DNA from 2 places in the Aeromonas enteropelogenes genome. Region 1 is predicted to be linked to the other one. Evidence: predicted binding sites of a transcription regulator. Region 1 holds the regulator's gene; the other holds the start of a gene.
The links. Region 1 encodes NrdR, which represses ribonucleotide reductase genes. Its sites were predicted from a motif close to CACNNTATANNGTG; they were not measured.
Positions count from the first base shown of each region.

Region 2: nrdA (class 1a ribonucleoside-diphosphate reductase subunit alpha) is a predicted target of NrdR. The motif match lies at 4,509-4,522, and genes of this name have one in related genera.

Region 1 is NZ_CP083625.1:465,299-473,027, reverse strand. Features, by position in the region: gene torS (TMAO reductase system sensor histidine kinase/response regulator TorS) at 1-2,594, shown strand, start outside; gene glyA (serine hydroxymethyltransferase) at 2,761-4,014, shown strand; gene nrdR (transcriptional regulator NrdR) at 4,169-4,618, shown strand; gene ribD (bifunctional diaminohydroxyphosphoribosylaminopyrimidine deaminase/5-amino-6-(5-phosphoribosylamino)uracil reductase RibD) at 4,676-5,785, shown strand; gene LA321_RS02140 (riboflavin synthase) at 5,913-6,566, shown strand; gene ribBA (bifunctional 3,4-dihydroxy-2-butanone-4-phosphate synthase/GTP cyclohydrolase II) at 6,699-7,729, shown strand, end outside.
Region 2 is NZ_CP083625.1:3,431,057-3,438,785, reverse strand. Features, by position in the region: gene gyrA (DNA topoisomerase (ATP-hydrolyzing) subunit A) at 1-2,440, opposite strand, end outside; gene ubiG (bifunctional 2-polyprenyl-6-hydroxyphenol methylase/3-demethylubiquinol 3-O-methyltransferase UbiG) at 2,625-3,341, shown strand; gene LA321_RS15955 (HAD family hydrolase) at 3,341-4,027, shown strand; gene nrdA (class 1a ribonucleoside-diphosphate reductase subunit alpha) at 4,644-6,911, shown strand; gene nrdB (class Ia ribonucleoside-diphosphate reductase subunit beta) at 6,975-7,729, shown strand, end outside.

The DNA.
Region 1 (7,729 bases):
GGCGGCTGCTCACCCTGCAGGGGCAGCAGATGCAGCGCGTGCTGGAGCAACTGGGCCATGGGGGTGGCAAGCAGACGCCCGATGAGTTGCACCAGCTCAGCCAGACCATCATCGGCAACCTGGGCCAGCAGGGCTGGCTGGTAGGGGAGCGGCTCACGTTAATGGCTGAAGGTAGTGCCCTGCGATCCCGCCTGGTGGAAGCCGCCGGTCAGGTGGCGGAGCTGGCCCGCAGCCAGATGGAGAACGCTGAAACCGTGATGGTAGCGGGGCTTGGCTCCCTCTATTCACTGCAAGGACGGTCTGCAGATCGGGCTATCGATCGGCTGCTGGAGCAGGATCTCGACTGGCTGGAGCAGATGACGGAGCTGCGCCATCGTACCCTGATGCAACAGCAGCGCATCGAGGAGATCTGGCGCAGCGAGCAGCAGGAGGGGCTGCAAACCCTGCTGCAGGACGTGCGCCGTGAGTTGGCTATCCTGCGGTTGCGATCCGGGGCTGTGACTGACCCCGCGCGCCGCCAGGCGGTGGAGCAGGCGCTGACTGTGCTGGAGCAAAGCGATCGGCTGGTGCAGCTGCGCAGCGACTGGCTCGGCAAGGGGGAGGCGCTGCGGGTGCTGGCCGCCGCCAACGAGGCCCTGATGGAGAGTCTCAACCGTCAGGTCGGTAGCCTGGTGAACAAGGCTCGGGACTCCCTCGGGGAGAGCCAGCAGGCCCTGAGCGCCCGGTTGCAACTGCTGGAACAGGCCCTGATGGTGATCGGTCTGTTCACCCTGGTGCTGCTCATCCTGCTGATGTGGCGCATGGTTTATGGCCGCATCGTCTGGCCGCTGCAGCATGCAGTGGAGGGAATGAGCCGCCTGGCCAAGGGGGATCTGACGCCGTTGACGCCGGTTGGGGAAGCGGGGCGCGACGAGCTGGCGGAGCTTGCGCGAGCACTGCAGGTGTTTCGTGACAATGCCATTGAACTTGGCCGCTATCAGCGGGAGCTGGAGTCGCGGGTCGAGGAGCGCACGGAGCAGCTCAGCCATGCCAATGCGCGCCTCAACGAAGAGGTGGAGAAGCAGCGGCTGGCCCGCGCCGAGGCGGAGCAGGCCAACCGGGCCAAGTCGGTGTTCCTCGCCACCATGAGCCACGAAATTCGCACCCCCATGAACGGCATCCTCGGCGGCCTCACCCTGCTGGAAGACACCCATCTCAGCGAGACCCAGCAGCGCTATCTGGCCGCCATCGAGCACAGCGGCGAATCCCTGCTGGAGATCCTCAACGACATCCTCGACTACTCCAAGATAGAGGCGGGCCATGTGGAGGCGCGTCGCGAGCCTTTCCCCCTCCATCAGCTCGCCGACGAGCTTATTGCCCTGTTCAGACCGAAGGCCGAGGGAAAAGGGGTGGCGCTGGCGCTGGAGTATGCCCCTTCGCTCCCCCCCGTGGTGGAGGGGGATGTGGGCAAGCTACGCCAGGTGCTCGCCAACCTGTTGGGCAATGCGGTCAAGTTTACCGGCGAGGGGTGCATCACCCTGGTGGTGGCCCCTCTGGCTTGTGCGGGCCCCTGTGCCGAGCCTTGCATCCGCTTCGTGGTGAAAGACTCGGGCCCCGGCATTCCGGTCGGGGAGCAGGAGGCGGTGTTCGAGGCCTTCCGCCAGCGCAAGCGGGACATGGGCCATCAGGGGGGCACGGGGCTGGGGCTTGCCATCAGCCGCCGGCTGGTGGCGGCCATGGGCGGAGAGCTCAATCTCTCCAGCGAACCGGGTCAAGGGTGTGAATTCAGCTTCAGCCTGCCGCTGCAGCGCTCGGCTGCCCGGTTGCCGGTTAGCTCCCAGCCGGTGCGCCTCGGCCAGCCGCGGGAGATCCTGCTGGTGGAGGACAACGAGATCAACCGGCTGGTAGCCCAGGGCATGCTGGCACGCCTCGGCCACCGGGTTACTCTGGCCGAAGACGGGCGCACCGCGCTGGCGCGGGTGACCGAGCGCCCCTTCGAGCTGGCCCTGCTCGATATCAACCTGCCGGACATGGATGGCATGACGTTGCGCGAGGATCTGGTCGCCATCAGCGAGGAGGAACATGGCTGCGGCCTGCCCGCCATCGCCATCTCGGCCCAGATGTACCCGGAGGATATCCGCCACTGTCTCGCCGCCGGGTTCGCCGATTTCGTCGGCAAGCCGGTGCGCCTGGCGGCCCTGGCCAGCGCCATCGAACGCCAGTTTCAGGAAGAGGGCGAGCCTGCCGCACCACTGCTTGTCGAGCAGGGTTTGCCACCCGTCCCGGCTGAGCCGACGCGGATCGCCAACCCTGTGCTGGAAGCTGACCTGCACCTGCTGGGCGGGCCGCGCATCCGCCAGCTGGCCGAGTTGTTCGCCAGCCAGGGGGGCGAGCTGGTCGCCAGACTGGAGCAAAGCGATGATGAAGAGCAGAGGCGATCTTTGGCCCACAAGCTCAAGGGGAGCGCTCTGGCCCTGGGGCTCGGAGAATTTGCCGATTACTGCGCCGCGCTGGAGGCAGGAGAGGGGGATACTGGCACATTGAGGGGGCGTTTCGAGGCGGCGCAGCAAGCGTTGGAAGCGTGGCTTTCACACCATGTTCCCTCGGCATCCTGATCGAGGAGGGGGGAGGCTTTAGATCTGAAGACGTGATCGCACTCGTTTTTTACAACATAAATTCAACATTTTTTTGGGTGGTTGGACTGTCTCTTTGATCCAGCTCACGTTACAATGCGCTGCCCCACTTCACCTAACGCGCAAACGATTTTCAGGAGAGAAACGGATGTTGAAACGTGACATGACCATCGCCAATTATGATCCGCAATTGTGGCAGGCCATCACAGACGAGACCCGTCGTCAGGAAGAGCATATCGAGCTGATTGCGTCTGAGAACTACACCAGCCCCCGCGTCATGGAAGCTCAGGGCTCCCAGCTGACCAACAAGTACGCCGAAGGCTACCCGGCCAAGCGCTACTACGGTGGTTGCGAGTATGTGGATGTGGTCGAAACCCTGGCCATCGAGCGCGCCAAAGAGCTGTTCGGTGCCACCTATGCCAACGTGCAGCCGCACTCCGGCTCCCAGGCCAACAGCGCCGTTTACATGGCTCTGCTGCAACCGGGCGACACAGTGCTGGGCATGAACCTGGCCCACGGCGGTCACCTGACCCACGGCTCCCCGGTCAACTTCTCCGGCAAGCTGTACAACATCATTCCCTACGGCATCGACGAGTCCGGCAAGATCGATTACGACGAGATGGAGCGTCTGGCCGTTGAGCACAAACCGAAGATGATGATCGGTGGCTTCTCTGCCTACTCCGGCGTCGTCGATTGGGCCCGTATGCGCGAGATCGCCGACAAGATCGGTGCCTACCTGTTCGTCGACATGGCTCACGTGGCCGGTCTGATTGCCGCCGGCGTTTATCCGAACCCGGTTCCCCATGCTCACGTGGTCACCTCCACCACCCACAAGACCCTGGCCGGTCCGCGCGGTGGTCTGATCCTCTCCGCCGCCGACGACGAAGATCTGTACAAGAAGCTCAACTCCGCCGTCTTCCCGGGTGGTCAGGGTGGCCCGCTGATGCACGTCATCGCCGGCAAGGCTGTTGCCTTCAAAGAGGCGCTGGAGCCCGAGTTCAAGACCTATCAGGCTCAGGTGGTGAAGAACGCCAAGGCGATGGCTGCGACCTTTATCGAGCGCGGTTACAAGATCGTCTCCGGCGGCACCGACAACCACCTCATGCTGGTTGACCTGATCGGCCGCGAGCTGACCGGTAAGGATGCAGACGCTGCGCTGGGCAAGGCCAACATCACCGTCAACAAGAACTCGGTGCCGAACGACCCGCGCTCCCCGTTCGTCACCTCCGGTGTGCGTATTGGTACCCCGGCCATCACCCGCCGCGGTTTCAAGGAAGCCGAGTCCATCCAGCTGACCCACTGGATCTGCGATGTGCTGGACAACCACGACAACGACGAAGTGCTGGCCAACACCCGCGAGAAGGTGCTGGACATCTGCCGCCGTTTCCCGGTTTATGCATAATCAGCCTGACCTTTTAGGTTGAAGAGCAATGCCACCCTCGGGTGGCATTGTTTTTTCTGGGCTTTTACCGGTTTTGGATGGCCGTGTTACACTGAGCGGCCTAGTGCCTGGCCCCGTGGGGCAGGAGCCCGTTTCTGTTAACGCCGGAGGTCCGATGCATTGCCCTTTCTGTAGTGCCGTTGATACCAAGGTGATCGATTCCCGTCTGGTGGCCGAAGGCCATCAGGTACGCCGCCGTCGTGAGTGTCTGCTCTGCCATGAACGCTTCACGACCTTCGAGATGGCCGAGCTGGTGATGCCGCGGGTCATCAAGAGCAACGGCTCGCGCGAGCCGTTCAACGAGGACAAGCTGCGTGCCGGCATTCTGCGGGCGCTGGAGAAGCGCCCGGTGAGCATGGAGGCCATCGAAAAGGCGGTCAACCATATCAAGTCTCGCCTGCGCGCCACCGGCGAGCGTGAAGTCGCCTCCGAGCTGGTGGGCAACCTGGTGATGGACGAACTCAAGGGGCTCGACAAGGTGGCCTATATCCGTTTCGCCTCCGTCTATCGCAGCTTTGAAGATATTCGCGAGTTTGGCGAAGAGATTGCCAAGCTGGAGAAGTAAGCCTGCGTCAGGCTTTGTATGAATGACCCTCTTTTCTCGCCTGTAACGGGAGCCCAGATGTTTAGTCAAGACGATTACCGATGGATGAGTCGGGCCCTCGAACTGGCCCGTCGTGGCCGCTACACCACGGCGCCCAACCCCTGTGTCGGCGCCGTGCTGGTCAAGGCCGGCGAAGTGGTGGGGGAGGGCTGGCACCAGCGTGCCGGTGAACCCCATGCCGAGGTCTATGCCCTGCATGCCGCGGGTGAAAAGGCACGCGGCGCCACCGCCTACGTGACTCTGGAACCCTGTTCCCACCATGGTCGTACCCCGCCCTGCGCCGAGGCGCTGATCAAGGCCGGCGTCAGCCGGGTGGTGGCTGCCATGGTGGATCCCAACCCCCAAGTGGCCGGTCGCGGCCTGCGGATGCTCTCCGAGGCGGGGATCAAGGCTGATTTCGGCCTGCTGGCTGCCGAGGCCGAGGCGCTCAACCCGGGCTTCTTCAAGCGGATGCGCACCGCGTTTCCGCTGGTGACGGTCAAGCTTGGCGCCAGTCTCGATGGCCGCACCGCCATGGCGAGCGGCGAGAGCCAGTGGATCACCTCCCCCGATGCGCGCCGCGATGTGCAGCGGCTGCGGGCCCGCCACGATGCGGTGCTCTCCAGCGCCGAAACCGTGCTGGCTGATGGCGCCTCCCTGACCGTGCGCTGGGATGAGCTGCCCTCCTCAGTCAAGGCCGCCTATCCCAAGGAGACCCTGCGCCAGCCGCTGCGGGTCATCGTCGATTCGCAAAACCGCCTGACCCCCGACCTGCCCCTGTTCCAGAGCGAGAGTCCTGTGCTGCTGGCCCGCTACCAGGCCGGCGGAGAGTGGCCTGCCTGGGTGCAGCAACTGGAGCTGCCGCTGCACGAGGGAAGGCTGGACCTTGTCAGTCTCTTCATGTTGCTGGCCAAGCAGAACATCAATTCGGTACTGGTGGAGGCGGGGCCGCGGCTGTGCGGTGCCCTGCTGGAGAAGGGGTTGGTGGATGAGCTGGTGCTCTATCAGGCACCGAAACTGATGGGTGATGAGGGGCGCGGCCTGTTCCACCTGCCGGCGCTCACCCGTCTGTTCCAGGCGCCCAAGCTCAATATCAAGGATGTACGGCTGGTGGGGCAGGATATTCGCATCACGGCCAGGATTGCCTGACGAGCCGGCTGCTTTCACGGTTGGTCGTGTGAGGGAGCGCAAGCCACTCGCACCATGGCTAAAGATAACCTGAACTTTTCATTTTCAGCGGGGCCGGGCCGGCCCCGTCATCAGCAAGGTGATCTGCATGTTTACCGGAATTATCGAAGCGGTGGGAACCCTGGCCAGCCTGCGCCGCCAGGGCGAAGACATGGCCCTCACCGTACACGCGCCGACCCTGGATTTTGGCGACGTGAAACTGGGTGACTCCATCGCGACCAACGGCGTCTGCCTCACGGTGGTGGCGCTGGGTGACCAGAGCTATACCGCCGACGTGTCGCTGGAGACCCTGTCGCGCACCGGCTTTGCCGAGGCGAAGGTGGGCGATAGAGTCAACCTCGAGAAGGCCTTGATGCCCACCTCCCGCCTCGGAGGTCATCTGGTCTCCGGCCACGTGGACGGGGTGGGCGAGGTCAAGAGTGTCGCCAGCAGCGGCCGCGCCATCGAATACTGGATCAAGGCGCCAGGGTCGCTCTCCCGCTACATCGCCGAGAAGGGCTCCATCGCGGTGGACGGCATCAGCCTCACAGTCAACGCGGTGCAGGGGGATCTGTTTCGCCTGACTATCGTGCCCCACACAGCCCAGGAGACCACCATCGCCCAGTGGAAACCGGGCCAGCGGGTTAACCTCGAGGTGGATCAGATCGCCCGCTATCTGGAGCGGCTGATGATGGGCAAGAGCCAGGAGAGCACGGCCTCTAACCTGACTCTGGAGAAGCTGGCCAAGGCCGGTTTTCTCTGAGGCGAAGCAAAACACCGTTCTGTGATCCCGCTCCGATTGAAATGGGCCAGGGTGCCCCAATCTAGAGCCACATAAACCCAGGTCGAGTTGAGCCCGCAGGCTCAATCCCCACGCACATTGATGGAGTAGCCCATGGCGCTGAGCACAACCCAGGAAATCATTGCCGATATCAAGGCTGGCAAGATGGTGATCCTGATGGACGACGAAGACAGGGAGAACGAAGGGGACCTCATCATGGCCGCCTCCTGTGTCCGCCCGGAAGACATCAACTTCATGGCCCGCTATGGCCGCGGTCTCATCTGCCTGACCCTGACCCGGGATCGCTGCAAGCAGCTGGCGCTGCCGCTGATGGTCGATCGCAACAACGCCCAGTTCTCCACCGCCTTCACCGTGACCATAGAAGCGGCTGAAGGGGTCACTACCGGCATCTCCGCCGCCGATCGCGCCGTGACCGTACAGGCTGCCGTGGCGCCGGACGCCAAGGCCTCCGATCTGGTGCAGCCGGGCCACATCTTCCCGCTGATGGCGCAGGATGGTGGTGTGCTGACCCGCGCCGGCCACACCGAGGCGGGTTGTGACCTGGCTCGTCTGGCAGGTTACGAGGCGGCCTCCGTCATCGTCGAGATCCTCAACGAGGATGGCACCATGGCGCGCCGCCCGGACCTCGAGATCTTCGCCGAGCAGCACGGCATCAAGCTTGGCACCATTGCGGATCTCATCGAGTACCGCAACCAGCACGAGACCACGGTCGAGAAGGTGGCCGAATGCAAGCTGCCCACCGAATATGGCGAGTTTGATCTCATCACCTTCCGCGACACCATCGACAACCAGGTTCACTTTGCCCTGAAGAAAGGCGAGGTGCAGGCGGATCAGCCGACCCTGGTGCGGGTCCATCTGCACGACGTGCTGAGCGATCTGCTGCTGACCGACCGTCATGCGGCACGCAGCTGGCCGCTGCCCAAATCCATGGCCCGCATCGCCGACGAGGGCGGGGTGCTGGTGATCCTGGGAGCGGAAGCCCATGGCGCCGAGCTGCTGGCCCGGGTCAAGGGGTTCGAGGCCGCCGACAAGGGGCTGGCACCGGAAGGGGCCAAGTGGCAAGGCACCTCGCGCCGGGTCGGCGTCGGCTCCCAGATCCTCAAGGCGCTGGGGGTGGGCAAGAT
Region 2 (7,729 bases), 1.4 Mb from region 1:
CCTTGATGGAGATAACGCCCTGGGTACCGCGGCTCTTGGTCGGGTATTCATCCAGCGCGGTACGCTTGCCGTAGCCGTTCTCGGTGGCGGTGAGGATGGCACCTTCGCCACGGGGCACGATAAGGGATACCACACGGTCACCGGCGCCCAGCTTGATGCCGCGCACACCGGCAGCGGTACGACCCATGGGGCGTACGCCCTTGAAGGTGCCCTTGCTTTCGGTGCCTTCGCCGTTGTCGCTACCATCATCGTCGTTGCCGGCGTCGTCGTCGGTGTCGACCTCGTCAGTGGCATCGGCATCAGCGCGACCGCTGCCTTCCGCGAAGCGAACAACCTTGCCCGCATCGGAGAACAGCATGATCTCGTTGCTGCCATCGGTGATGTCCACCCCGATAAGCTCATCACCCTCTTTGAGGTTGATGGCGCGAATACCGGAGGAGAGCGGACGGCTGAAGTCGGACAGGCTGGTCTTCTTCACGGTACCGTTGGCGGTGGCAAAGAACACATACTTGTCGGCGTCATACTCCTTGACCGGCAGAATGGCAGTGATGCGCTCACCCTCATCCAGCGGCAGCAGGTTGATGATCGGACGACCGCGGGCGCCACGGGATGCCTCCGGCAGCTGATACACCTTGAGCCAGTAGACCTTGCCACGGGTGGAGAAGCACAGAATGGTGTCGTGGGTGTTGGCCACCAGCAGACGCTCTACAAAGTCCTCTTCCTTGATCCGGGTGGCCGACTTGCCACGACCACCGCGGCGCTGGGCCTCGTAGTCGGAGAGCGGCTGATACTTCACGTAACCCTGGTGAGACAGGGTCACGACCACGTCTTCCGGAGTGATCAGATCTTCGATGTTGATCTCGGCACTGGACATGCTGATCTCGGTGCGACGCTCGTCGCCGTACTGCTCGCGCACGGCCAGCAGTTCGTCGCGGATCACTTCCATCAGGCGAACCGGGCTTGCCAGGATGTGCAGCAACTCGGCGATGAGCTCCAGCAAAGATTGGTACTCTTCCAGGATCTTCTCGTGCTCGAGGCCGGTCAGCTTGTGCAGACGCAGGTCAAGGATGGCCTGGGCCTGCTGCTCGGTCAGGTAGTAGTGACCATCGCGAATGCCGAACTCGGGCTCCAGCCACTCGGGGCGGGCCGCGTCGTCACCGGCTTTCTCCAGCATGGCAGCCACGTTGCCGAGCTCCCAGCCTTTGGCAACCAGGCCCGCTTTCGCATCCGCCGGGGTCGCGCTGTGGCGAATAAGCTCGATCACCGGATCGATGTTGGCCAGCGCTACCGCCAGACCTTCCAGGATGTGCGCCCGATCCCGCGCCTTGCGCAGTTCGAACACGGTCCGGCGGGTCACCACTTCACGGCGATGCAGCAGGAACGCATCCAGGATCTCTTTGAGGTTCATCACCTTGGGCTGGTTGTTATCGAGCGCCACCATGTTGATGCCGAACGTGGTCTGCATCTGGGTGTGTTTGTAGAGATTGTTCAGCACTATCTCGCCGGACTCGCCGCGCTTGATCTCGATAACGATGCGCATGCCGTCCTTGTCGGACTCATCGCGCAGGGCGCTGATGCCCTCGATCTTCTTCTCTTTGACCAGCTCGGCGATCTTCTCGATCAGACGAGCCTTGTTCACCTGATAGGGGATCTCGTGGACGATGATGGTCTCGCGACCACTCTTATCGTCCACTTCCACCTCGGCCTTGGCACGCACATAGATGGAGCCGCGACCGGTACGGTACGCCTGCACGATGCCGGAGCGACCGTTGATGATGCCGCCGGTGGGGAAATCAGGCCCGGTGATATAGGTCATCAACTCGTCGATGGTGAGATCGCCATTCTCGATCAGCGCCAGACAGCCGTTGACTATCTCGGTGAGGTTGTGAGGAGGAATGTTGGTCGCCATGCCCACCGCAATACCGGAGGAGCCGTTGACCAGCAGGTTGGGAACCTTGGTGGGCATGACAGCCGGGATCATCTCGGTGCCGTCATAGTTGGGCACCCAGTCCACGGTCTCTTTGTCCAGATCCGCCAGCAACTCATGGGAGATGCGGGCCATCCGCACTTCGGTATAACGCATGGCGGCGGCGCTGTCGCCGTCGACCGAACCGAAGTTGCCCTGACCGTCGACCAGCATGTAGCGCATGGAGAAATCCTGCGCCATCCGGACGATGGTGTCATACACGGCACTGTCGCCGTGCGGGTGATATTTACCGATTACGTCACCGACCACACGGGCCGATTTTTTATAGGGCTTGTTCCAGTCGTTCCCCAGCTCGTTCATTGCATACAGAACGCGGCGGTGAACCGGTTTCAAGCCATCACGCACATCCGGCAGAGCTCGTCCTACGATCACGCTCATGGCGTAATCAAGATAGGAACTCTTGAGCTCTTCTTCGATGTTGACCGGCGTGATCTCTCTGGCCAGATCGCTCATAGAAAGCCTTAATCCCTAATTAGTTGTTCTTTGGCTTAAACAGCGCGACATGGTAACACACCAAGGCGAATTTCTTAAGCCACAAATCGGGCTGGTTTGACAAAGTCCGTCCGTTATAATGCCCGCCAGGACAATAGATTGCGCGCGACTCCCCCTCGCGCCCTTGCCACAGGATCTTCGAGAAATGAACAGTGACGCCAATGTCGATCTGACCGAAATCGCCAAATTTGAAGCCATCGCCTCCCGCTGGTGGGATATGGAGGGAGAGTTCAAGCCCCTGCACCAGATCAATCCGGTGCGCCTTGACTGGATCACCGACAAGAGCGGCGGCCTGTTTGGCAAGCGCGTGCTCGACATCGGCTGCGGTGGCGGCATCCTCTCCGAGAGCATGGCCCGCCGCGGTGCCAGGGTAACCGGCATCGACATGGGCAAGGAGCCCCTCGGTGTGGCCCGTCTGCACGCCCTGGAGCAGGGGGTGGAGCTTGAATACCGCCAGATCACCGCCGAGGCTCACGCAGCCGAAGCCGCCGGCCAGTACGACGTGGTCACCTGCATGGAGATGCTGGAGCACGTGCCGGATCCGGCCTCCGTGCTGCGCGCCATCGCCACCCTGGTACGCCCGGGCGGCAAGGTGTTTGTCTCCACCATCAACCGCAACCCCAAGTCTTACTTGATGATGATCGTCGGGGCCGAATACCTGATGAAGATGGTGCCCAAGGGGACTCACGACCACAAAAAGTTCATCACCCCGGCCGAACTGTGCCGCATGGGTGAAGCAGCAGGCCTCCTGGTACGCGACATGAGCGGCGTTCACTACTCTCCGCTCACCAACCACTTCAAGCTCGGCCGCAACGTCGACGTCAACTACATGGTGGAATTTGTTCGCCCGGAGCAGAGCTGATGGCAGATACCCCTCGGGCCCCCCTTCGCTGCGTGCTGTTTGATCTGGACGGCACCCTGCTCGACACGGCGCCGGATCTCGGCGCCGCCGTGAACCATGTGCTGGTAAGTGAGGGCTTTGCGCCCCTCTCTGACGACATCATCCGCCAGACCACCTCCCATGGAGCGCTCGGGTTGCTCAAGGCAGGCCTTGGCGACGAGCTGCTTGAGGAGCTGGGGGCAACCCGCCTGCGCACCGCCCTGCTCGACCACTATGCGGCCAACCTCTGCGTCGGTACCCGCCCCTATGAGGGAATGGTGGATCTCATCGAATGGCTCGACGAGCGGCAACTTCCCTGGGGCATCGTCACCAACAAGCCGGGTTTTCTCACAGAACCCCTCCTGGCCGCCCTGCCCGAACTCGCCAGCTGCGGCGTAACGGTCAGTGCCGACACCCTGCCGGTGCGCAAACCCGACCCCGCCCCCATGTACTTTGCCTGCGAGCAGCTGGGGGTCGATGCCGCCCACTGCCTCTATGTGGGAGATCATGTGCGAGATATAGAAGCGGGTCGCAATGCAGGGATGCGCACCGCCGTCGCTGGCTGGGGTTATCTGAATGACAATGAGGATCCCGCCGACTGGGGCGCGGATCTGCAATTCGATACCGTGCAGGCGCTGCACCACTGGTTACGCTACGAGCTGGGCTGATCCTGCGATCATCCAAAAGCGGGCAACATGTTGTCCGCCTTTTTTATGCCCGGACAATCCCTATACCCTGCCGTATAGCCATCCCTTATTGATGGATAAAAAAGGCACCTTACCCCTACCGCCATACTCATATGAAAAACCAAGGCGCCTCGCAGTCCCCGGGTCCACCATACCTGCATCAGCGCCGCGAAGAAGCGCGACCGCAACAACTGGACAGCTTTTGTCCCCTGTTGCATAAGGGATAATCAGTGTTCTGGCGCTAGTAAAATCCCCCCTCTTTCGCAAGCAAAAAAAGTTATTTAAATTTTCCATCTTCGATCTGGATACTTGCATTTGACGAAGCGGACGAATGAAAACCCGCTCACTGTGAGCGATCACTAACAGCGGTCGCAACACTCACAATTTATCCACAGCAAGCCAGTTATCCACACATTGCATTGAGGGGCTGACCTCACTATCTTGTAGCTCGAAATCAAAATAACACTATATCTTGTGATTCATCGCACAATCTCTGCCCAATTCCGCCTCAAGTCGGTGTCAGCACGGCAGCATTGTGCGATGGTTTTTCGGGAATCAACCGATGCCGGCAGGTATCAATGAAAGGGGTCATCAGCCAATGAACTTGTTTGTGACGAAGCGTAACGGACACAAAGAACCCATCGATCTGGATAAAATTCACCGCGTGCTGGACTGGGCCGCCGAGGGTCTCGACAACGTGTCGGTCTCCCAGGTGGAGCTCAAGTCCCATATCCAGTTCTATGACGGCATCCGTACCGCCGACATCCACGAGACCATCATCAAGGCGACCGCTGACCTTATCTCCGAGCAGACCCCTGACTATCAGTACATGGCTGCCCGTCTGGCCATCTTCCACCTGCGCAAGAAGGCCTACGGCCAGTTCGAGCCGCCCCACCTCTATCAGCACGTCGCCAAGCTGGTGGACATGGGCAAGTACGACAAGCACCTGCTGGAAGACTACACCCAGGCCGAATACGAGGAGCTCAACGCCCACCTCGATCACTGGCGCGACATGAATTTCTCCTACGCCGCGGTAAAGCAGCTGGAAGGCAAGTACCTGGTCCAGAACCGCGTCACCGGCGAAATTTACGAGAGCCCGCAGTTCCTCTACATGCTGGTGGCGGCCTGCCTCTTCTCCAAGTACCCGAAAGATACCCGTCTGGACTACATCAAGCGCTTCTATGATGCGGTCTCGACCTTCAAGATCTCGCTGCCGACCCCGATCATGAGCGGCGTGCGCACCCCGACCCGCCAATTCAGCTCCTGCGTGCTGATCGAGTGCGACGACAGTCTGGACTCCATCAACGCTACCGCCAGCTCCATCGTGCGTTACGTCTCCCAGCGCGCCGGTATTGGCATCAACGCCGGCCGTATCCGTGGTCTGGGCAGCCCCATCCGTGGCGGTGAAGCGTTCCACACCGGCTGCATCCCCTTCTACAAATACTTCCAGACTGCGGTCAAATGCTGCTCCCAGGGCGGCGTGCGCGGCGGTGCGGCCACCCTCTTCTACCCCCTGTGGCACACCGAGGTGGAGAGCCTGCTGGTACTGAAAAACAACCGCGGCGTGGAAGAGAACCGGGTCCGTCACATGGACTACGGGGTGCAGATCAACAAGCTGATGTACCAGCGCCTGATCAAGGGCGGCGACATCACCCTGTTCTCCCCGTCTGATGCTCCGGGTCTGTATGACGCCTTCTTTGCGGATCAGGACAAATTTGAAGCGCTCTACGTCAAGTACGAGCAGGATCCGAGCATTCGCAAGAAGACCCTCAAGGCGGTGGATCTCTTCTCCCTGATGATGCAGGAGCGCGCCGGCACCGGTCGCATCTACATCCAGAACGTGGATCACTGCAACACCCACAGCCCGTTCGATCCGAGCGTGGCGCCGGTGCGCCAGTCCAACCTCTGTCTGGAAATCGCGCTGCCCACCAAGCCGCTCAACAATATTGATGACGACAACGGCGAGATCGCCCTGTGCACCCTCTCCGCCTTCAACCTGGGCGCCATCGACAAGCTGGAAGATCTTGAAGAGATGGCCGATCTGGCTGTGCGCGCCCTGGACGCCCTGCTCGACTATCAGGACTACCCGATCGCCGCCGCGAAGAAAGGCAGCATGGGTCGCCGCACCCTGGGTATCGGCGTCATCAACTACGCCTACTACCTGGCGAAAAACGGTGCCCGTTACTCTGACGGCTCCGGTCTGGCCCTGACTCACCGCACCTTCGAGGCGATCCAGTACTATCTGCTGAAAGCCTCCGTGCAGCTGGCCCGCGAGTTCGGTCCCTGCCCGCTGTTTGGCGAGACCACCTATGCCCAGGGGATCCTGCCCATCGATACCTACAAGCGGGATCTGGACACCATCTGCAACGAGCCGCTGCACCTGGATTGGGAAGCCCTGCGCGAAGAGATCAAAACCGTGGGTCTGCGCAACTCCACCCTGACCGCCCTGATGCCGAGCGAAACCTCCAGCCAGATCTCCAACGCCACCAACGGCATCGAGCCGCCGCGCGGCCTGGTCTCCGTCAAGGCATCCAAAGATGGCATTCTCAAACAGGTGGTGCCCGAGTATGATCGCCTGAAAGATCAGTACGAGCTGCTGTGGAAGCAGCCGAGCGTGGATGGCTACCTGCAGCTGGTCGGTATCATGCAAAAGTTCGTGGATCAGGCCATCTCGGCCAACACCAACTACGATCCGGCCCGTTTCGAGGGCAACAAGGTGCCGATGAAGCAGCTGCTCAAGGATCTGCTGACCGCCTACAAATACGGCCTCAAGACCCTCTACTATCACAACACTCGTGATGGTGCGGACGACACCCAGACCGATCTGCAAGATGACGGTTGCGCGGGTGGGGCCTGCAAGATCTGATAAACCGGGCGGGAGCATTGGCTCCCGCTCTCCCGTTTTCTCTATTCACGTATTCTGGTAACCATGGCCTACTCAACTTTCTGCCAAACCCAAAACGACCAGCTCAAAGAGCCGATGTTTTTTGGCCAATCGGTCAACGTAGCCCGTTATGATCAACAAAAGCACGAGGTGTTCGAGCGCCTGATCGAGAAGCAGCTCTCCTTCTTCTGGCGCCCGGAAGAGGTGGACGTCTCGCGGGATCGCATCGACTACCAGGCCCTGCCTCCCCACGAGCAGCACATCTTCATCTCCAACCTGAAGTACCAGACCCTGCTGGACTCCATCCAGGGCCGCAGCCCCAACGTGGCACTGCTGCCGCTGGTCTCCATCCCGGAGCTGGAAACCTGGATTGAAACCTGGGCCTTCTCGGAGACCATCCACTCGCGCTCCTACACCCACATCATCCGCAACATCGTCAACACCCCCGCCCAGGTGTTCGATGACATCGTCACCAACGAACAGATCCTGAAGCGCGCCGGCTCCATCAGCCACTTCTACGACGATCTCATTGAGGCGACCGCCCTCTACAACCTGCATGGTGAAGGCACTCATCTGGTGGCGGGCCGCGAGGTGACCATCACCCTACGCGAGCTCAAGAAGAAGCTCTATCTGTGCCTGATGAGCGTCAACGCCCTGGAGGCGATCCGCTTCTACGTGAGCTTCGCCTGCTCCTTCGCCTTCGCCGAGCGCGAGCTGATGGAGGGCAACGCCAAGATCATCAAAATGATCGCCCGCGACGAAGCGCTGCACCTGACCGGCACCCAACACATGCTGAACCT